DNA from 3 places in the Streptomyces sp. B8-7 genome. Region 1 is predicted to be linked to each of the others. Evidence: riboswitches for the same ligand, from Rfam matches in the RefSeq annotation. Region 1 holds a riboswitch; each other region holds the start of a gene.

Region 1 (7,103 bases):
GCGATACGCGAGCAGGAGGCGGCGACGGGCGGCCCGTCCGAGGCGGCGGACTGAGGCGGCGGACTGAGACGGGGGACTGAGACGGGGGACTGAGGCGGCGGATTGAGGCGGCGCGGGTTAGGGCGTCACGGTGTCGCCCGTCGGGGCGGCGGATCGGGACGGCGGACGGCCGCGCCCCCCGGGGCGAGGGGCTGTCCCCGGGGCGAGGAGCTGACCCGGGTGCGGCGTCGGGGGCCGGGCCGGGACGCCTGACGGGGACGGCACGGGACCGGGGTGCTCCGGGGCCGGGCGGTCCGGTGCCCGTCCGGGTGTACCGTCCCCGACCCGGTACCGTCGGCCGGTGACCAACCAGCCCCAGCCCACCCCCGACGGCACCACCCCCGACGGCACCACCCCCGACGGCACCACCCCCGACGGCACCACCTCCGACGGCATCACCTCCGACGGCATCACCTCCGACGGCATCACCACCGACGGCCCCGCCCCCGACACCGCGGCCCCCGACACCGCGGCCCCCGACACCGCGGCCCCCGCTCCGTCCGGCAGTGCTGCTCCCGGCGGCACCACCGGAGCCGGTCCCGCCGCCGAGGGCACCTCCGGCACGGGTGTCCCCGGCGGCACCGCCCCCGAGCTCTTCACCTGGGAGTTCGCCTCCGACCCCTACCCCGCCTACGCCTGGCTCCGCGAGCACGCGCCCGTGCACCGGACACGGCTGCCCAGCGGGGTGGAGGCCTGGCTGGTCACCCGCTACGCCGATGCCAGGCAGGCGCTCGCCGACAGCCGGCTGTCCAAGAACCCCGAGCACCACGACGAGCCGGCGCACGCCAGGGGCAGGACCGGCATCCCCGGGGAGCGCAAGGCGGAGCTGATGACGCATCTGCTCAACATCGACCCGCCCGACCACACCCGGCTGCGGCGGCTGGTGAGCAAGGCGTTCACCCCCCGCCGGGTCGCGGAGTTCGCCCCCCGGGTGCAGGAGCTGACCGACCTGCTGATCGACGGGTTCGCGGAACGCGGCTCGGCCGACCTCATCCACGAGTTCGCCTTCCCGCTGCCCATCTACGCCATCTGCGACATGCTCGGCGTACCCCGGGAGGACCAGGACGACTTCCGGGACTGGGCGGGGATGATGATCCGGCACGGGGGCGGGCCGCGCGGCGGCGTCGCCCGGTCGGTGAAGAAGATGCGCGGCTACCTGGCCGAGCTGATCCACCGCAAACGGCAGGCGCTGCCGGACACCCCGCAGGCGGGCGAGGACCTCATCTCCGGCCTCATCCGGGCCTCGGACCACGGTGAGCACCTCACCGAGAACGAGGCGGCGGCCATGGCGTTCATCCTGCTGTTCGCAGGGTTCGAGACCACCGTCAACCTCATCGGCAACGGCACGTACGCCCTGCTCACCCACCCCGGGCAGCGGGCACGGCTGCAGGACTCCCTCGCCGCGGGGGAGACCGCGCTGCTGGAGACCGGAGTGGAGGAACTGCTGCGCTACGACGGCCCGGTGGAGCTGGCCACCTGGCGGTTCGCGACCCGGCCGCTGACCGTCGGCGGGCAGCACATCGCGCCCGGCGACCCCGTGCTGGTCGTGCTGGCCGCGGCGGACCGGGACCCGGAGCGGTTCGCCGACCCGGACACGCTGGACCTGTCGCGCCGCGACAACCAGCACCTCGGTTACGGGCACGGCATCCACTACTGCCTCGGTGCGCCACTGGCCCGGCTGGAGGGGCACACCGCGCTGGCGACGCTGCTGACCCGGCTGCCGGACCTGCGACTCGCGGTGGAACCGGCCGAGTTGCGCTGGCGCGGCGGGCTCATCATGCGCGGGCTGCGCACCCTCCCGGTCGAGTTCACCCCACCCGCCTGAGGCGGGCCCGCCCGGGGCCCGCCCGGGGACGGCCCGCCCCGGCCCCGTGCCCCGCCCGCCCCGGCCCCGCACGCCCCGGCCGTGGCCCGTGCGGCGTTCCGCCCCTCCGGGTCCGTACCCCGCCCGCCGAGGAGGGGACCTGACGGGCATGAACGTGACAGTCACTCAGTTCTGTGATCTTTACGTGATCTGCACGGCATGAACTTGTGACAAGTGATCGTCTGCCGATACGTTCACCCATCAGCGCGGCGCCTCGCAGCACACGCCGCGCCGGTCCCTGTCGTCGCTCGAAAGGCCACCGCATGCTCTCCGGGAACGGTCGGCACCGTCGCCCCCGCCAGGCTCCGGCTCTCCTCGTCGCGGCCGGAGTGACCGGCTCCGCGATCGCGATCCCGCTGCTCGGCGCCTCCGGCGCGAGCGCGGCGGACGGTACGACCTGGGACCGGGTGGCGGACTGCGAGACCGGCGGGGCGTGGAGCGCGAACAGCGGGTACGGCCAGTACGGCGGCCTGAAGCTGAGCCAGCTGGACTGGGTGAGCTACGGCGGGCTGGAGTACGCCCCGGGCCCGGACCAGGCCAGCCGCCGGCAGCAGATAGCCGTGGCCGAGCGTGTCCTGGCCGACCAGGGCGTGTCGGCGTGGCCGGCCTGCGGTCCGCTCGCGGGGCTCGGCGAGGACGCGGCACCGGCGGACGTCGACACCGGCGTCGCGGAGGACGGGTCCGGCCACTCCGGGCCGACCGGAAAATCTACTTCGCCGGTTACGCCCGACTCCTCCGTATCACCCAAGTCGCCGGATTCGGCTGCATCGTCCGAGACATCCGGACCGTCCGAGGAGTCCGATTCCCGCGGCGCGTCCGGCGAGTCCGGCCCGGGTGGCGGCCCGGCGTCCGGAGCTTCAGGGCCGGGCGACTCGCCCGACAGCGCCAAGTCGGACACATCGGACGCCCTTGACCCGTCGGCCGGCGCGGGCGCCACCCCCGGCTCCTCTCCTGCCCTCACGGGCGAGGAGGCCGGCGACGCCCCTGCGGGCGTCGGCGGCCCAGCGGACAACTCGGACAAGTCCACCCCGAACGGCGCCTCTTCGGCCGATCCGTTCCAGCCCGGCACCGGACGGCATCGCGGCGCCGTCGCCGAGGAGGGGGCGGGCGGCGGCCGTGCGGCCGGTTCCGAGGGCCGGGACGCCTCCGGCGGCCCCGCCGCCCTCGGCGCCGCCGACGGCGAGTACGTCGTCCGGGAGGGCGACAGCCTCTCGGGCATCGCCGACTCCCTTGACCTCGACGGCGGATGGCGCGCGCTGTACGACGGGAACCGGGAGACGGTCGGTACCGACCCGGACCTCATCGTCCCCGGTCAGACGCTCGCGGTCGGGGGCGAATCGGGTGAAAAGTAGCGGGAGTTCACGCATGGTTCGTTGGTGAATGTCCGTTTTGGTGAAAGTGTGGGATGAGTCTCAGAGGCCCTGATCGTCTTTGAAATTCCGCCGATCGCGTGTCTACCGTCATCACCGCTCGCCAACACGAGCCCCGACGGCCGCAACGCCGAATCCTGCCAGCGGCCGCCCGGGAACAGTCGTCGCGTCATGCGCCGTAGGCAGGAGCGGGGGACCCAAGGTAAGTGCCGGGCCCGGCGGTTGGGGTGACTCGACGCCGGAACCGGCTTGGGGTGAAGCCGCGCGCCCAGGAGCGCGCGGCCGGGCAACTCAACCGGCCCGAACCCGACAGCTCACCTCGCAGGCGTCGGTGAGGGGATCCTCCATGCTGTTCTCCGGCAAGGGCAAGCACCGTCGTCCGTCCGCCCTCCAGCGCTCCACCCGTGCCATCGCCGTCGCCGGCGTGGCCGGCGCCGCCGTCGCCGCCCCGCTGGTCGCGGCCGGCAACGCCTCCGCCGCCACCGCCTCCGAGTGGGACGCCGTCGCCCAGTGCGAGTCCGGCGGCAACTGGTCCATCAACACCGGCAACGGCTACTACGGCGGCCTGCAGTTCTCCGCCTCCACCTGGGCCGCGTACGGCGGCACCCAGTACGCCGCCAGCGCGAACCAGGCCAGCAAGGCCCAGCAGATCGAGATCGCCGAGAAGGTCCTGGCGGGTCAGGGCAAGGGTGCCTGGCCGGTCTGCGGCGTCGGCCTGTCGGGCGCCGCGAACGACGGCGGCTCCGCCGCGGCCGCCCCCTCGCAGCCGAGCGCCGACACCACCAGCCGTTCGGCCGAGCAGCCCGGCGTCTCCCGCTCCCAGGAGCGCCCGGCGCAGCAGGCCGCCCCGCAGCGGACGAAGAAGACCGTCACCACCCCGACCGGCAAGAAGGTCAAGAAGGGCGACGGCGAGTACAAGGTCGTCAAGGGCGACACCCTCAGCGAGATCGCCGCGGAGCACGACGTCGACGGCGGCTGGCAGAAGCTGTTCCGGCTGAACAAGGACATCATCGACGACGCGGACTTCATCTACCCGGGCCAGCAGCTGCACCTGAAGTAGGGCGCGGCGGCCCGTCCCGTCCGGAGGCCCCCACCTCCGCCGAGGCTCCCCGCCTCTCCCCCCCAAGCTCCCGCCCCGGCGCGTGTCCCCCCGTACGCGCCGGGGCGGGGTGCGTCCCGGCGCGCCTCCGGCGCACCCCGGCCGGGCCCTGGTCCGCGCGTGCCCCGATCCGGCCGGGCCCTGGTCCGCGCGTGCCCCGATCCTGCCGGGCCCTGATCTGTGCGTGCCCTGATCCGGCCCGGCCGTGATCCGTGCGCACTCCGGTCTGTGCGGGCCCCGGTCCTGCCGGCTCCGATCCGTGCGGGCCCCGGTCCTGCGGGCTCCGGTCCGTGCGGGACGGTGTCCGGCGGCCGCCCCCGGCCGCTCCGCGGTCGGGTCCGGGCCGGTCCCCGGCGGCCGCCTCCGCCGCGCCGGTCCGTCCGGGTCGGTTTCCGGTCCGTTCAGGACGGCACCCCGCCCCGCTTTTGTTCCGTTAGGAAACAATTTACGCTCGGTTCCGTCCACGTGATGAGCCATCGGCTGGCCGATCCCCCGGAGCCGGTTAGGCTCGTCTCGCAGAGCCACACCCGCGGCCTGCCCACCGCGTCACATCCATGAAGGAGATGCTCGTGCCGTCCATCGACGTCGTCGTAGCCCGGGAAATCCTGGACTCCCGAGGCAACCCCACGGTCGAGGTCGAGGTCGGCCTCGACGACGGCAGCACGGGTCGTGCCGCCGTTCCGTCCGGCGCCTCCACGGGCGCCTTCGAGGCCATCGAGCTCCGCGACGGCGACTCGAACCGCTACCTCGGCAAGGGCGTCGAGAAGGCCGTCCTCGCCGTCATCGAGCAGATCGGACCGGAGCTCGTCGGCTACGACGCCACCGAGCAGCGCCTGATCGACCAGGCCATGTTCGACCTGGACGCCACCGACAACAAGGGCTCCCTCGGCGCCAACGCCATCCTCGGCGTCTCGCTCGCCGTCGCCCACGCCGCGTCCGAGGCCAGCGACCTGCCGCTGTTCCGCTACCTGGGCGGCCCCAACGCGCACCTGCTGCCGGTGCCGATGATGAACATCCTGAACGGCGGCTCGCACGCCGACTCCAACGTGGACATCCAGGAGTTCATGATCGCCCCGATCGGCGCGGAGTCCTTCTCCGAGGCCCTGCGCTGGGGCGCCGAGGTCTACCACACCCTCAAGGCCGTCCTGAAGTCCAAGGGCCTGTCCACCGGCCTCGGCGACGAGGGCGGCTTCGCCCCCAACCTGGGCTCCAACCGCGAGGCGCTGGACCTCATCCTGGAGGCCGTCAAGCAGGCCGGCTACGTGCCCGGCGAGCAGATCGCGCTGGCGCTCGACGTCGCCGCCTCCGAGTTCTACAAGGAGGGCAAGTACGTCTTCGAGGGCAAGGAGCGCTCCGCCGCGGAGATGACGGAGTACTACGAGGAGCTCGTGGCGGCCTACCCGCTCGTCTCCATCGAGGACCCGCTGTTCGAGGACGACTGGGCCGGCTGGAAGGTCATCACCGACCGGCTCGGCGACAAGGTCCAGCTGGTCGGCGACGACCTGTTCGTCACCAACCCCGAGCGGCTGCAGCGCGGCATCGACGACGGTGCCGCCAACGCGCTGCTGGTCAAGGTGAACCAGATCGGCTCGCTCACCGAGACCCTGGACGCCGTCGAGCTCGCCCAGCGCAACGGCTACAAGTGCATGATGTCCCACCGCTCCGGCGAGACCGAGGACGTCACCATCGCCGACCTGGCCGTCGCCACCAACTGCGGCCAGATCAAGACCGGCGCCCCGGCCCGCTCCGAGCGCGTCGCCAAGTACAACCAGCTGCTGCGCATCGAGGAGATCCTCGACGACGCCGCGGTGTACGCCGGCCGCTCGGCGTTCCCCCGCTTCAAGGGCTGAGCCGCAGCCCCGACGAGGCGTCGTCCGTACGTCCCCGTACCCGGTCCCGTACCGTGTGCGGGGACGTACGCGCGTGAACGGGAGGCGGGCACACATGGCCGTGAAGGACCGGGACCGGTTCTCCACCACGACCAGGCTGCGACTGCTCGGCGAGCAGACCGCGGCCCGCGTCTACCGTTCCCAGACCCGCCGCCAGGCCCGCCGCTCCCGGCTGACCGGCCGGGCCGCGCTGCTCGCCCTGGTGGTCTGCTCGCTGGTGGTGGCGCTCGCCTACCCCATGCGGCAGTACGTCGCCCAGCGCGCCGAGATCGCCGACCTGCAGCGGCAGAAGCGGCAGGCCGAGGAGCGCGTGGAGCAACTGCGCGACCTCAAGGCGCGCTGGCAGGACGACGCCTACGCCGAGCAGCAGATCCGGCAGCGGCTGCACTATGTGATGCCCGGCGAGACCGGCTACGTCGTCGTCGACCCGGACGCGGCGGAGCGGTCCCGCGCCGAGCTCGGGGCGGCGGACCGCCCCTGGTACTCCAACGTCTGGGACGGCGTCGACACGTCCGACGCCTCCGACCGCTGAGGCGGCCGTCCCGGTACCCGAACGAGAAAGACACGCATGCACACGCCCCCGCCGCCCACCCCGCGCACCGAGCCCACCGACGCGGACGTCGAGGCCTTCCAGCAGCAGCTCGGGCGGCCGCCGCGCGGACTGCGCGCCATCGCGCACCGGTGCCCGTGCGGGCAGCCCGACGTCGTCGAGACCGCCCCCCGGCTGCCGGACGGCACCCCCTTCCCGACGCTCTACTACCTGACGTGCCCCAAGGCGAACTCGGCCATCGGCACGCTGGAGGCGGAGGGCGTGATGAAGGAGATGACCGAGCGGCTCCGGA
Region 2 (7,103 bases), on a different contig from region 1:
CGGCGTGATCCACAGCGGGATCTACTACCGTCCGGACTCCCTCAAGGCGCGCTACGCGGTGCGGGGCGCCGCCGAGATGGTCAAGTTCTGCGCCGAGTACGGCATCGACCACGCGGTCACCGGCAAGCTGATCGTGGCCACCGAGCGCTCCGAGCTGCCCCGGCTGCACGCCCTGGTGCAGCGCGGCCGGGAGAACGGCATCCCGGTCCGCGAACTGGGCCCCACGCAGATCGCCGAGTACGAGCCCGAGGTACGCGGCCTGGCGGCGATCCACGTCGGCACCACGGGCGTGTGCGACTTCGCCGCCGTCGCCCGCCGGCTGGCCCAGGCCTCCGGAGCCGAGATCCACTACGGCGCGGAGGCCGGCCGTATCGACCGCCGCCCCGCCCTCGGCGTGGCTGTCCGCACCACCCGCGGCGACGTCGTCCGCGCCCGGTTCCTGGTGAACTGCGCCGGCCTGCACTGCGACGAGATCGCCCGCATGACCGGCGACGACCCGGGCATGCGGATCGTCCCCTTCCGCGGCGAGTACTTCGAGCTGGCCCGCCCGGACCTGGTGCGCGGCCTGGTCTACCCGGTGCCCGACCCGGCCTTCCCCTTCCTCGGCGTCCACCTCACCCGCGGCATCGACGGCGGCGTCCACGTGGGCCCCAACGCGGTACCGGCACTGGCCCGCGAGGGATACGACTGGACGACGGTGCGGCCCGGCGAACTGGCCGCCACCCTCGCCTGGCCCGGCTCCTGGCGCATCGCCCGCCGCCACTGGCGCTACGGCGCGGGCGAACTCCACCGCTCCCTGTCCCGCCCCGCCTTCACCGCGGCGGTGCGCCGCCTGCTGCCCGCCGTGACAGCCCAAGACCTCGTCCCCGCCCCGGCCGGCGTCCGCGCCCAGGCGGTCCTGCGGGACGGCACCCTCGCCGACGACTTCCTCATCCGGGAGTCCCCCCGGGCCGTCCACGTCCTCAACGCCCCTTCCCCCGCCGCCACCGCCTCCCTCCCCATCGGCCGCGAGATAGCCCGCCGCACCCTCACCGCCCTCTCCACCCTCTGACCCGGCCCCCGGCCCCCGGACCCCGGCCACCGGCCCGCCCGACAAGTGCACGTACCGCCGGAAGACGCCCGCCCCCACGACGACCAGACACCCACCCACGACCAGACACCCACCCACGGCCAGACACCTGCCGACGGCGAGACACCTGCCGACGGGGGGCGCCCGCGACAGCGGAAGGCCACCCACGGCGGCGAAGGAACGAGCCGAGAAACGACCCCCCCCCCACGACGGCCAGACACATGCCAACGGGGGCGCCCGCGACAACGAAAGGCCACCCACGGCAGCGAGGGAACGAGCCGAGAGGCACCCGCCCTCACGACCACCAGACACCCGCCGACGAGGAGCCCACGGCGACAGCGGAAGGCCGCCCACGGCAGCGAAGGAACGAGCCGAGAAACGACCCCCCCCCACGACGGCCAGACACATGCCGACGGGGGCGCCCGCGAGGGCGGAAGGCCGCCCACGGCGGCGAGGGGACGTGCCGGGGGGTGCCCGCCCGCAGCGGCCGGCGACAACCCCTCCCACCACCCGGCCCACCCCACCGCCGGCCCGAGGACGGACACCCCCCGGCGCGGCCCCGACCCACCACCGATGCACGCACCCACCCACCGGCCGCGCCCCATCGCAGAGGCGCGGGGAGCAGCCCCACAGCCCCACAGCCCCGACGCACCCGCACCCGCACCCGCACCCGCACCCACCCACCGCCGGCAACCCACCACAGAGGCGCAGGAGCCACGCACAACGCCCGCGCACCCGCACCCGCCCACCGCCGGCACCCCACGACAGGGGCGCGGGGAACTGCGCAAACCCCCGGCACCGCCGCACCCCTCCGCAGGCCGCAGAGGCCACCGCCCCCTCCCCGCCTCCGCAGGCCGCGCCAGGCCACCGCAAGGACGCGAGGGCCACCCCCCAAACCCGCCCCGTAAAATCGACCCACTGTGTCTGACTCCCCGAACCCCGCCGCCCCCTCACGCCCCCACCTCCGCGCCAAGGGCACCCCCCGCTTCCCCGACGGCCCGCAGCCCGACCCCGCGGGCTCCCACTTCGAGCGCCGTATCCGAAGCTTCCAGCCGCGCCGCAGCCGCGTCACCGCGAGCCAGGCCGACGCGTTGCAGCGGCTGTGGTCGAAGTGGGGCCTGGACATCGACGGCCACCGGATCGACGACCCGGCCGGGCTGTTCGGCGACGACCGCCCCGTCGTGCTGGAGATCGGCTTCGGCATGGGAGAGGCCACCGCGCAGATGGCCGCGGCGGACCCGGACACCAACATCCTCGCGGTGGACGTCCACACCCCCGGCCAGGGCAATCTCCTCGGCCTGGCCGAACACCACGGCCTGACCAACATCCGCGTCGGCAACGGCGACGCGATCATCCTGCTGCGCGAGATGCTGGCGCCCGCGTCCCTGGACGGCCTGCGGGTCTACTTCCCCGACCCGTGGCCGAAGAAGCGGCACCACAAGCGCCGCCTGATCCAGCCGGAGTTCCTCACGCTGGCCGCGACCCGTCTGAAGCCGGGCGCGCTGCTGCACTGCGCGACGGACTGGGAACCGTACGCGGAGCAGATGCTGGAGGTGCTGACGGCGCACCCGGACTTCGAGAACACGCGGCGGGAGGGCGGCTTCGCGCCACGTCCCGCGTTCCGGCCGCTGACCCGTTTCGAGGGTCAGGGACTGGACAAGGGACATGTCGTGAACGACGTTCTGTTCCGCCGCGTGGCCCCCTCGGCCGACGCCCCCGGCGCGCAGGAGCCCGTGACCGGGCCGGCCGAGGCCGTCGGTCCGGCGGCACGCCCCTCCCTGGAACCGCGGGAACCCCAGGAACGCCAGCAACCGCAGGAACCCCAGGCACCGCAGGAACCCCAGGGCGGCTGAGTCCCGCCCGCCCGTCGGCGGGCCGCGCCCCTGCCTCGCTAGGGTCGATGCCGTGGCCAGTCGTCCCCCGTACGCGACGCCTCCCGCGGTCCGGCCGGGACGTGCCGCGCCCGGGGGCGGTCCCCGGGGGCGGCCCTCCTGGGTGGGCCGGGCCGCGCTGACCGGCCTGTTGGCGGTGTCGGGTCTGGTGATCCTGGCGCTGGTGCGCGAGCAGACCGGCACCGAGGGCCTGGTGGTGGGCCTGGGCCTGGCCGTGCTGCCGGTGCCCCTGCTGCTCGCCGCGTTCCGGTGGCTGGACCGGGTGGCTCCGGGCCCGTTGCGGAACCTGGTGTTCTCCTTCGCGTGGGGTGCGGGCGCGGCGGCGCTGATCGCGATCGTCGCGAACGGCTTCGCGATGCGCTGGATCGCGGCGGCGACGGCCGATCCGGCGGGCGCGGACGCGCTGGGCACGACGTTCGTGGCGCCGGTGGTGGAGGAGTCGGCGAAGGCGGCGGCGGTGCTGCTGGTGTTCCTGTTCCGCAGCCGCGATCTCACCGGCGTCGTCGACGGTGTGGTGATAGCGGGTGTCACGGCGACGGGCTTCGCTTTCACGGAGAACGTCCTCTACCTGGGCAGCGCCTTCGGCACGGACCGGCTGACGGGGGGCGCGGGGCTCACCTCGGTGACGGCGGTGACGTTCTTCGTGCGGGTGGTGATGTCGCCGTTCGCGCACCCGCTGTTCACGGTGCTGACCGGGATCGGGTTCGGCGCCGCCGCGCTGTGCGGTGACGGCCGGCCGCGGAGCAGGGTGCTGCTGCCGCTGGCGGGTCTGCTGCCCGCGACGGGCCTGCACGCGGTGTGGAACGGCGCGGTGGCGTGGGGCGGGTACGGCTTCCCCGTGGTGTACGGGGCGATCATGGTGCCGTCACTCGGCCTGGTGACCTGGCTGCTGATCCGGACGCGTCAGCGGGAGCTGCACGCGGTGCGCGAGGAGCTCGGGGTGTATGTGACGGCGGGCTGGCTGACGCCGGCGGAACCGTACGTCCTGGGCTCGATGCGGGCCCGCGGGCTGGCCCGCGCGTACGCGGCGCGCCATCTGGGCAGGGCGGCGGGCCGTCAGGTGGCCCGGTACGAGGCGGCCGCGGCGTCACTGGCGTTCCTGCGGCACCGGGGCCGCCGGAACGGGGCCGGTGCGGACTTCACCGCACGGGAACGTGAGCTGCTGCACGCGCTGTGGGCGGGCCGCACCACGGCCGGACCGGCGCTGCGGTACGCGGCGCGGGCGGCGGCCGCACCGCCCCGCCGGACACCCACGACCGCCCACCACGGCTACGACGACGACTACTACGGCCACGGCCACGGCCACGAGTGCGGTCAGCCCGTCCCCGGCCCCGTACCGCACATGAGGAACCGGCGGCCCTGACGTCGGGGGGTGTCGTCAGGACCGCCGGTTCACTCCGGGCCCGACGGGGCGGGCCGGGGCACCTCACCGGGCGGGGGGGCGCCCGGTGCCGTGCGGGATCGGCAGGGGCGTCTCAGGGGGTGAGACCCCGCTCGCGCAGCCAGGCCAGCGGGTCCACGCCGCCCGCGGCCCCGCCGATGTGGACCTCCAGGTGCAGGTGGGGACCGGTGACGTTGCCCGTGGCGCCGACGCGCCCGATGACGTCGCCGGTGTTGACCTTCTGGCCGACGCTGACGTTGATCGAGGACTGGTGCGCGTACCAGAGCTCGGTGCCGTCCTCCAGGGTGAGGACCGTGCGGTAGCCGTACGACCCGCTCCAGCCGGCCTCGGTGATCGTGCCGGTGTGGACGGCCTTGATGGGCGTACCGGTGGGCGCGGCGAAGTCCAGGCCGGTGTGGTAGCCGGAGGACCACATGGAGCCGGCCTGCCCGAAGAGGGAGGTGAGCGTGTACGAGGAGGTCGGCAGCGTGTACTGGCGGGCCAGCTCGGCGAGCCGCTCGGCCTCGGCCTTCTTGCGGGCCTCCTCCTCCGCGGCGGCCTTCGCGGCGGCGGCCTCGGCCTCGGCCTCCTTCTCGGCCTTGGCGGCGGCCTCGGCGAGTTCCTTCGCCGCGGCGGCCTGGGCGGCCTGGGCGGCCTTGGTGTCGGCCTGGCTCTGCTGCCGCTCGGCCTGGGCGATGATGCGGGCCCGCAGGGCCTCGCCTGCGTCGTCGGCGCCCTGGGCGGTGTCGGCGGCCGTGGTGCCGATGCCGCTGAGCGGGGCGGCGGGCTCTTCGGCGGGCTGCTCCTCGTCGGACAGCAGGGTGCCGACGGAGGGCAGGTCGGGCATGGAGATGGCGACCGGCGGCTTGCCGGACTGGGCGCTGGCCATGCCGCCGGCGCCGACAGCGGCTATGACGCCGACGCCGAGGACGGTGGAGCTGCGGGCGAGTCCGCCGCCGCGCTGCTTGGAGACCCGGTGCCTGCCGCGTACGGGGCGGACGGTGTCCGCGGTGGGGTTCCACTCCTCCCACGGACCGTCGTCGGTGCGGGGGCCGCCGTAGGCGAAGACCTCGGCGGTGTCGGCGGAACGCTGGCCCGGCACGAACGGGGCTTGCGGGGCAGGCCGGTTGGACGCCACGTGGGCGTACTCCTTTCCTTCCTTCTCGCCTACCGGGTTAGCTGACGGGTTCGGAACAGGAAGGTCTCCTACGCGCGTATACCGGCCGTCGGTGCACGGCGGGCATTCGCGTGATTCACCCCAAGTTGGTGGTTCCCCGGTTCCCTTGCGGGATTCGGCGCGTGCGCACGGAGCCGCCTCTTGTGACGGCTGGGACGACCGCTGCGTTATCGGACAGTAATAGAAGCGGGTCCCTCTTTCCAAGCTGTTCGGCTTGATCATTGCAGTTTCCGGGCAGGAGATTCACCCCAGGAGGGGCGAAAGCCGGGCGAGTTGACCCGGCACCCACGACGTCCGAGTTTCTGACGTTTACTCAGCTGTTATGCGGAGGGCACCCGTCCGATCACATCGCGTGACGCGAGCCGGAGAAGACCCGCCGCCGGGCGGCTCCGGAACTCACGGCGACCCGCCGCCCCCGCTCCTCCTGCCGGCGGACCCCTCGGCCCCCGCGGAGCCCGCCGCATCCAGGGGACGGCGGACGGCGAGCAGGGCCATGTCGTCGCCGAGTGCGCCACCCGAGTGGCCGCGTACCTCCTCCGCCAGAGCCGACAGCAGCGCCGCGGGCCCGCGGAAGACCCGGCCGGTGAGCCGCAGCTCCGGGTCGTAGAAGACGCCGTCCGCGTCACGGGCCTCGGACAGCCCGTCGGTGTACAGCAGCAGGGTGGCCCCGCCCGGAAAGGGCACCTCCTCGACCCGGTCCGGCCCGCGGCCGAGGTCGCCGAGGCCCAACGGCAGCGCGGGGCTGCGCGGGTGCACCGGGCGCACGGTGCCGTCGCCGTACAGCACGAGCGGCGGGGGGTGCCCGCGGTTGAGGACGCGTGCGAGGGCTTCGCGGTGCGGCAGTTCGGCGAGCGCGGCGGTGGTGAACCCTTCCAGCGCGTCCAGGCCCGCCCGACGCGCCCCCTCACGGTCGAGCGCGCGTTCCAGCCGGTCGGCGACACCGGCCAGGGTGGCCTCCTGCTCGGCCGCCTCCCGGAACGCCCCGATCACGACGGCGACCGCGGACACCGCACCCATGCCCTTGCCGCGGACGTCCCCGACGACGAGCCGCACCCCGTGCGGGGTGTCCTGCACCGCGTACAGGTCGCCGCCGATGAGCGCGTCCTCCTGCGCGGCCTCGTAGCGGGCGGCGATGTCGAGGCCCCCGATCCGTTCGGCGGGCTCGGGCAGGACGGCGCGCTGGGTGGCCTCGGCGATCTCCCGGGCGGAGGCGAGCCGCTCGCTGCTGCGGCGGACGAGGACGTTGATGACGACGGCGAGGAACGCCACGGTGACGACGGTGATCTGCTCGGTGACCGCCTCGGCCTCCAGGGCGATGCCCATCAGCACGTGCAGGGTGAGGACGACGACGACCGCGGCGGAGCCGATGAGCACCGTGCCGCGCCGTGAGTACAGCGGGGCGGCGACGAGGGGCGCGGCGGTGAAGAACGGTGCGGCGGCGTACACGTCCGGGGTGAGGGCGTCGTAGACGAGTCCGGCGCTGATCAGCAGGACGGGCAGGACGCGGACGAAGGCACGGGTCGACGAGATCCGCCGCCGGTCGTCGGCTGCGGCCGCCGAGCCGCCGACCGGCCCGACGGGCGG
Region 3 (7,103 bases), on a different contig from region 1:
GGCGCCGATCTGGGCGTACGTCGTGCGGGGCAGCTGCACGCCCGCGGAGCGGTAGGCGGCCTGGACGAGGCCGGAGCAGTCGAACGCGTCGGGGCCGGTGGCGCCCCACACGTAGGGGCTGCCGAGCTTGCTGTAGGCGTAGGAGACGGCCGCGGAGGCGCGTGAGGTGGGGGCGGCGCTGGACGCGGTCGTCGCGGTGGAGGCCTGGAGGGTGTCGCGGGGGTGAGCCCCGGCCCGGGAGGCGCGGTCCGTACCGGCGGCGGTGACGCCCGCGGCGTAGCTGCGGCGCTGCTCCTCGGTGAGCCGGGACAGCAGGCGGCGGGCCGTCGCCAGCTTGGCGGTGACGGTGCCGCGGTGGCGCCGCAGTTCGGCCTGGCGGGCCTTCAGCGAGGTCAGCTGGACCCGGGCGGCGCCGCGGAGCTGCTCGATGCCGCGGAGCTGGTCGCGCACCCGGCGTACGGCGGCGGACTGGCGGTCGCCCGCGCGCTCGGCGAAGGAGGCGTGGTCGAGGAAGCCGTCCGGGTCGTCGGAGAGCGCGAGCCGTAACGCCGGATCGAGGCCGCCCTGACGGTACTGGGCGGCGGCGAGGGAGCCGAGGGCGTCGCGGGCCGCGTTCAGGCGGTCCTCCCTGCGGGCGGCCTCGTCGCGCAGTTCGGCCAGCCGCTGCTCGGCGGCGTCGGCCTTCTCCTTGGCGCCGTTGTACTTCTCGGTGGCCTGCTCGGCCTCCTGGTACAGCTGGTCCACCCGGGCCTTGACCTGTGCCGCGGTCGGCTCCGGGGCGGCCGTGCCGACGCCGTCGAAGACGGTCGCGGTGGCGGCCCCGGCCAGGGCGAGGGTGGCCGCGGTACGGGCCGTGTTGCCGCCGGCCGAGCGCTGTCGGGACTTGCGGTGCGCTGCCACGTGGGCCTGTACGTCCTTTCCTCGGACCGCCGGGACCGCCCCACCCCGGCGGGCACGGGGCGGCACCGCCAGGGGGGAGCGGCCTGCGGGAGCCCGGGGCTCCCGCGGATCCGGCGGCGCCCGCACAGGGGGAGCGGTCGCCGCCGGACTTCTCGGCGGTGGCGTCCGGCTGCCGCCCGGGCCGGGCGGCGGTGGGGAGCCGGTCACCTGGGGGTGGACGCTAGACCGGAGAGTGACGGAGTGGTGACGTGATGTGCGGAAGTGCCGGGGGCCGACCGGCAGGTGACCGGACCTGACCGGGACCGGGGGCCCGGGCTGCCGACTTCACCGGGTGCGCTGATCGAAGTGCGGGTTCCGCGGCCCGAGCGGGCGGTGGGGTGCTATGGCACGCATATATGCAGGGTGGTGGTCGGGCGGCCGTCGCACGGTGGCCGTACCGGCGGCCGGGCGGCCGGGCGGCAGTGTGCCGGGCGGCCGGGATGCAGGCCTTGGCCGGGGCCTGCATCCCGGCCCGCCTGCTCCCGGCCCGCTCAGGTCCGGCCTGTTTCCGTCCGGTGGGGGCCGGCCGGCGTGCCCGGCCTCCCTCCGCACAGCCCGCCGCCGGTCGGTGCGCGGCGCCCGTCCGGGGCGTTGCGCCGGGTGCGGGTGGGCCCGGCGCGGGTGGGCCCGGTGCCCGGCCGGTGGCGGGCCCTGATTAGGCTCCGGCCTCATGGACGTACTCATCCATCTCTTCGTGGGCCTGCACATCATCGGCATCGCCGCCCTCCTGGGCGGCTTCCTCACCCAGATGAAGGCGATGGGCCAGGGCACGGCCCGGTTCGTCCCGGCCATGCTGCACGGCGCCCTGACGATGCTGGTGACCGGCGTGGTCCTGGTCGGCCTCAACCAGGCCGACGACCAGTCGGTCGACAACATCAAGATCGGCGTGAAGCTGGCCCTGCTGGTGGTGATCCTGGGTCTCGTCTACGTGCAGCGCGACCAGGAGAAGCAGGAGAAGCAGGAGAAGCAGGAGAAGGTGGACAGGCGGCTGTTCGGGCTGGTGGGCCTGCTGACCACGGCGAACGTCTTCATCGCCGTGCTCTGGACCTGACCCCGTCCGGTGCGGGCCGGGGCCCGCGCAGTGCGCCGCGGGCGTCCACGACGGCCCAGCAGCAGAGCGCGAGCCAGGCGGCCGCGGCGACCCACAGCAGCACCTCGCCCAGGCCGTCCGGCCAGGTGACGTCCAGCTCGGCGGCGACGGACTGGGCCGCCACCGCGGTCATGCCCATCGGGAACACGGTGGACCAGCGGCGGACGTCGTAGCGCGGCCGCGGCCACCGGATCTCGGCGGCGAGCACGGCGGCGTACGCGGCCAGGGCCAGGACGAGGAGGGTCAGGGTGGTCGAACGGAGGACGCCCTGGTCGTCGTCGTTCCAGAGATAGAGCCGTGCGCTGTCGGCGGCGATCAGCTCCGCACCCGCCAGCGCGGACAGGGCCAGCGCACCGCCCGCGATCCACTGGTCCCCGCCGCCGCGGACCAGCTCGCGCGCATCGAAGCGGGCCAGCGCGAAACCGTAGACGACGAGGCCCAGCCAGAACAGGACGAGCGCCGCGTGGGCGAGCCAGGCCACCGCCTCCGCCCCGGCCAGGGCCGCCGCCAGCAGGGCGAGCCCCTGCGTCGCCAACGAGCCCAGGAACACGGTCCCCGGCATCGCCCGGCGCCAGTGCCGGACCGACACCAGCAGCAGCGGAGCCCACAGCAGCGCGGCCGGCGCCAGCAGCGCGGCGGCCAGGGGGCGCCAGTCCAGGTCCGAGAAGCGGGTGCCCAGCACGGTCGTCGCGGTCACGGCGGCCAGCCCCGCGGCTGACGCCGCCTCGGTCCGCCACCACCCCCGCTCGCGCAGCAGCCGTACGGCGGAGTACACGGCGAGCGGGAGCCAGGCGGCGCAGGCCAGGACGAGCAGGATCCCCGAGAGCACCGCGTGGCCGGCCAGCTGCATGCCGAGGGACAGGACGCCGGTGGCGATCACGGCGGCCCCGGCCGCGGGCGGCCTCCGCCGGGCGGGCGGGGAGGAGGGTGCGGGCATGCGGCCGATGCTAGGCGCTCCGCTGGGTGGGGCGGGGTAGGCGGGTGGTTGGGTGCGGGGTGCGTCGTGGCTGGTCGCGCAGTTCCCCGCGCCCCTGTGTGTGCGCAGTTCCCCGTGCCCCTTTTGGTGTGCGGTTTCTCGCGCTGCTTGGGGGGTGGGGTGGGGTGGGTGGTGGGTGCTTCGGTGGGTGGTTGGGTGCGGGGTGCGTTGTGGCTGGTCGCGCAGTTCCCCGCGCCCCTTCGGTGCGCAGTTCCCCGCGCCCCTTCGGTGCGCAGTTCCCCGCGCCCCTTCGGTGCGCAGTTCCCCGCGCCCCTTCGGTGCGCGGTTTCCCGCGCCCCTCTTGGTGCGCGGGTTCCTGTGCCGTCGGGGTGGCTGGGGTGCTCCTCCGGGCGGGGGAGGAGCACCCCGGGTGGTGGGAGGGTCAGGCGGGGCGGGCCACGCTGTGGATGGCGGACTCTCCGTCGTAGAAGACGGACTCCTCGCGGACGTAGGTGCCCGGCTTGGGGGCGTGGATCATCATGCCGTCGCCGATGTAGAGGCCGACGTGGCTGATGTCGTCGTAGAAGAAGACGAGGTCGCCGGGCCGGGCGTCGGAGAGCGGGACGGTGGTGCCGGCGCCGACCTGGTCCCAGGTGGTGCGCGGGAGGGTGACGCCCGCGGCCCGCCAGGCGGCCTGGGTGAGGCCGGAGCAGTCGTAGGAGCCGGGGCCGGCCGCGCCCCAGACGTACGGTTTGCCGATCTGGGCGCGGGCGAAGGCGAGCGCCATGTCGGCCTTCGAGGCGGCGGCGCCGGGATCCTGGGCGGGCGGGGCCGGGCTGTCGGCGGACGTGCCCGAGGGGACGCCGGCGGACGGGCTCGGCCCGGGCTCGGCCTCCTGCCGGGCGGCGGCCTCGGCGGCCTCGGAGGCCTCCCGTGCCCGCTGCTGCTCGGCCAGCTCGGCGGCCTTGCGGGCGGCCTCCTCGCGCTCGCGTTCCTCGACGGCCGCGAGCCGGGCCTTCTCCTCGGCGGTCAGCCGGGACAGCAGCTCGCGCGCGTCGGCCAGCTTGGCCTGCACGGTGGCCTTGGCGGCCTTCAGCTCGGCCTGGGAGTCGGTGAGCGTGGCCAGGCTCTCGGTGGCCTCGCGGCGCTTCTCCATGGTCGTCGACTGCTGGGTGACGTAGTCGTCGACCGCGTGCTTCTGACGGCCGGTCATCCGGTCCATGAGCTGGGCCCGGTCGAGGTAGTCCTGCGGACTGTCGGCGAGCAGGACCGATGCCGTGCCGGGCGTGGCGGCGCCGGTGCGGTACTGGGCCGCGGCGAGGGAACCGAGCTCCTCGCGCGCGTCGTTGAGCTTCTGGGTGCGCTCGGCGACGTCGTCGAGGAGGACGTCGACGCGCTTGCGCTGCTTCGTGGTCCGCTCCTTGGCGGAGTTGTACTTCTCGGTCGCGGATCCTGCCTGCCGGTAGAGGTCGTCGACCTTCTTCTCGATCTCCTCCAGGGTCGGCCTGCCGTCGTCGGTGGGAGCGGCTTCGGCCGACTGGGAGATCAGGGCCACCGAGGTGAGGGCGGCGGTGGCCAGTGCGGGGGTGCGGATGCCTGCGACACGCGGCCCGGTGGGACGCGTCCTGCGGTGCGACGCCAAGAGAGGCGACTCCTTCCATCGGCCGCCTACCGGGTTAGCTGTCGGGTTCGGGCGGGTGCTTCGGAAGGGTTGCCCTACGGCCGCTCCCGTGTGGGAGTGGGCCGATTCACCCCGGGTTCGGTGGGTCCCCGGCTCCGGTGGGCGCAGTGCGCACCGGACTCGGCGGAGGCCGCGCGGCCCGGCGGGGTTCGCCGGTGGGGGTCGTGCGTCCTGCCCGGAACGGTAGCCAACTCGTGTGGCTTGTGTGAAGGTTGGCGGGTGATATGCCCGATACATTTTTGTGACCTCGGCCGGTCCGGGCATGTCCCGGTGCGGGCGGTGCCGGTCGGGTGACGGAGCGTGGCGGCGGGGAGTTCGCGGGACCGGGGCCGGTTGTCGGTGGGGCCGCCTAGACTCGGAGAGCGATGAGCAGCCTCTTTGACGACAGCTTCCTGGCGGACCTCCAGCCCCCCCGCGGGCACGAGGAGGAGCACCCGCCGCCGCCCGAGGACGATCACACTCCGGAGCGGGTTCCGGACGATCTGTTCGGCGGGAAGTTCGACGTGCCCCCGGACCGGTGGGCCACCGGTGACGCGGGCGACGAGGGGAGCGCGGGCGGGTACTACCGCGGCGGCGCGCCCCGCCCGCCGGTCGACCCCGCGGCGCTGCTGGAGGGGCTCAACGACAACCAGCGGGCCGCCGTCGTCCACGCGGGCTCCCCGCTGCTCATCGTCGCCGGAGCCGGCTCCGGCAAGACCCGGGTGCTCACCCACCGCATCGCCCATCTGCTCGCCGAGCGGCAGGTGCACCCGGGGCAGATCCTCGCGATCACCTTCACCAACAAGGCCGCGGGCGAGATGAAGGAGCGCGTCGAGCAGCTCGTCGGCCCGCGCGCGAACGCGATGTGGGTGATGACGTTCCACAGCGCGTGTGTGCGCATCCTGCGCCGCGAGTCCAAGAAGCTGGGCTTCACCTCGTCCTTCTCGATCTACGACGCCGCCGACTCCAAGCGCCTGATGGCCCTGGTCTGCCGTGATCTGGACCTCGACCCCAAGCGCTATCCGCCCAAGTCGTTCAGCGCCAAGATCAGCAACCTGAAGAACGAGCTGATCGACGAGGAGGACTTCGCCGCCCAGGCCTCCGACGGCTTCGAGAAGACCCTCGCCCAGGCCTACGCCCTGTACCAGTCGCGGCTGCGCGAGGCGAACGCCCTGGACTTCGACGACCTGATCATGACGACGGTCAACCTGCTGCGCGCCTTCCCGGACGTCGCCGAGCACTACCGCCGCCGCTTCCGGCACGTCCTCGTCGACGAGTACCAGGACACCAACCACGCCCAGTACGCCCTCGTCCGCGAACTGGTCGGGACCCGGGAGCACCCGGTCGACGTGCCGCCCGCCGAGCACGACCTGCCGCCCGCCGAGCTGTGCGTGGTCGGTGACGCGGACCAGTCGATCTACGCCTTCCGCGGCGCGACCATCCGCAACATCCTCCAGTTCGAGGAGGACTACCCGGACGCGACGACGATCCTGCTGGAGCAGAACTACCGCTCCACCCAGACCATCCTCTCCGCGGCCAACGCCGTCATCGAGCGGAACGAGTCCCGTCGCCCCAAGAACCTGTGGACCAACGCGGGCAGCGGCGCGCAGATCACCGGCTACGTCGCCGACACCGAGCACGACGAGGCGCAGTTCGTCGCCGACGAGATAGACCGCCTCACCGACGCGGGCGAGGCCAGGGCCGGGGACATGGCGGTGTTCTACCGCACCAACGCCCAGTCCCGTGTCTTCGAGGAGGTCTTCATCCGGGTCGGCCTGCCGTACAAGGTCGTCGGCGGCGTCCGCTTCTACGAGCGCAAGGAGGTCCGGGACGTCCTGGCCTATCTGCGGGTGCTGGCCAACCCGGAGGACTCCGTCCCGCTGCGCCGCATCCTCAACGTGCCCAAGCGCGGCATCGGGGAGCGCGCCGAGGCGATGGTCGACGCCCTCGCCCAGCGGGAGAAGATCAGCTTCTCGCAGGCGCTGCGGCGGGTCGACGAGGCGTACGGCATGGCCGCCCGGTCCGCCAACGCCGTGAAGCGGTTCAACACGCTGATGGAGGAACTCCGTACGATCGTCGAGTCCGGCGCGGGCCCGGCCACCGTGCTGGAGGCCGTCCTGGAACGCACCGGCTACCTCGCCGAGTTGCAGGCCTCCACCGACCCGCAGGACGAGACCCGCATCGAGAACCTCCAGGAACTCGCCGCCGTGGCGCTGGAGTTCGAGCAGGAGCGCGGGACGGGCGGCGAGGGCGAGGAGCAGCCGGGCGTGCCGCCCACCCTCGCCGAGTTCCTGGAGCAGGTGGCACTCGTCGCCGACTCCGACCAGATCCCCGAGGAGGACGAGGAGGGCTCCGGCGTCATCACGCTGATGACCCTGCACACCGCCAAGGGCCTGGAGTTCCCGGTGGTCTTCCTCACCGGCATGGAGGACGGCGTCTTCCCGCACATGCGCGCCCTCGGCCAGACCAAGGAGCTGGAGGAGGAGCGCCGCCTGGCC

The links. Region 1 has a riboswitch for cyclic di-AMP ahead of AC5K6T_RS28845 (transglycosylase family protein). Riboswitches for the same ligand answer to the same signal wherever they lie in the genome.
Region 2: linked by a shared signal. The riboswitch ahead of AC5K6T_RS24285 (M23 family metallopeptidase) and the one ahead of AC5K6T_RS28845 (transglycosylase family protein) in region 1 are both predicted to bind cyclic di-AMP.
Region 3: linked by a shared signal. The riboswitch ahead of AC5K6T_RS01370 (C40 family peptidase) and the one ahead of AC5K6T_RS28845 (transglycosylase family protein) in region 1 are both predicted to bind cyclic di-AMP.

Annotation. Positions count from the first base shown of each region.
Region 1 is NZ_JBYRRL010000006.1:111,961-119,063, reverse strand. It holds gene AC5K6T_RS28860 (nucleoside triphosphate pyrophosphohydrolase) at 1-54, shown strand, start outside; gene AC5K6T_RS28855 (cytochrome P450 family protein) at 464-1,864, shown strand; gene AC5K6T_RS28850 (transglycosylase family protein) at 2,167-3,255, shown strand; cyclic di-AMP (ydaO/yuaA leader) riboswitch at 3,438-3,616, shown strand; gene AC5K6T_RS28845 (transglycosylase family protein) at 3,620-4,333, shown strand; gene eno (phosphopyruvate hydratase) at 4,936-6,222, shown strand; gene AC5K6T_RS28835 (FtsB family cell division protein) at 6,317-6,793, shown strand; gene AC5K6T_RS28830 (DUF501 domain-containing protein) at 6,830-7,103, shown strand, end outside.
Region 2 is NZ_JBYRRL010000004.1:970,404-977,506, reverse strand. It holds gene lhgO (L-2-hydroxyglutarate oxidase) at 1-1,051, shown strand, start outside; gene trmB (tRNA (guanosine(46)-N7)-methyltransferase TrmB) at 1,990-2,922, shown strand; gene AC5K6T_RS24290 (PrsW family intramembrane metalloprotease) at 2,975-4,324, shown strand; gene AC5K6T_RS24285 (M23 family metallopeptidase) at 4,437-5,480, opposite strand; cyclic di-AMP (ydaO/yuaA leader) riboswitch at 5,492-5,650, opposite strand; gene AC5K6T_RS24280 (PP2C family protein-serine/threonine phosphatase) at 5,916-7,103, opposite strand, start outside.
Region 3 is NZ_JBYRRL010000001.1:296,920-304,022, forward strand. It holds gene AC5K6T_RS01355 (C40 family peptidase) at 1-900, opposite strand, end outside; gene AC5K6T_RS01360 (hypothetical protein) at 1,610-1,990, shown strand; gene AC5K6T_RS01365 (SLAC1 family transporter) at 1,968-2,966, opposite strand; gene AC5K6T_RS01370 (C40 family peptidase) at 3,388-4,587, opposite strand; cyclic di-AMP (ydaO/yuaA leader) riboswitch at 4,596-4,762, opposite strand; gene pcrA (DNA helicase PcrA) at 4,992-7,103, shown strand, end outside.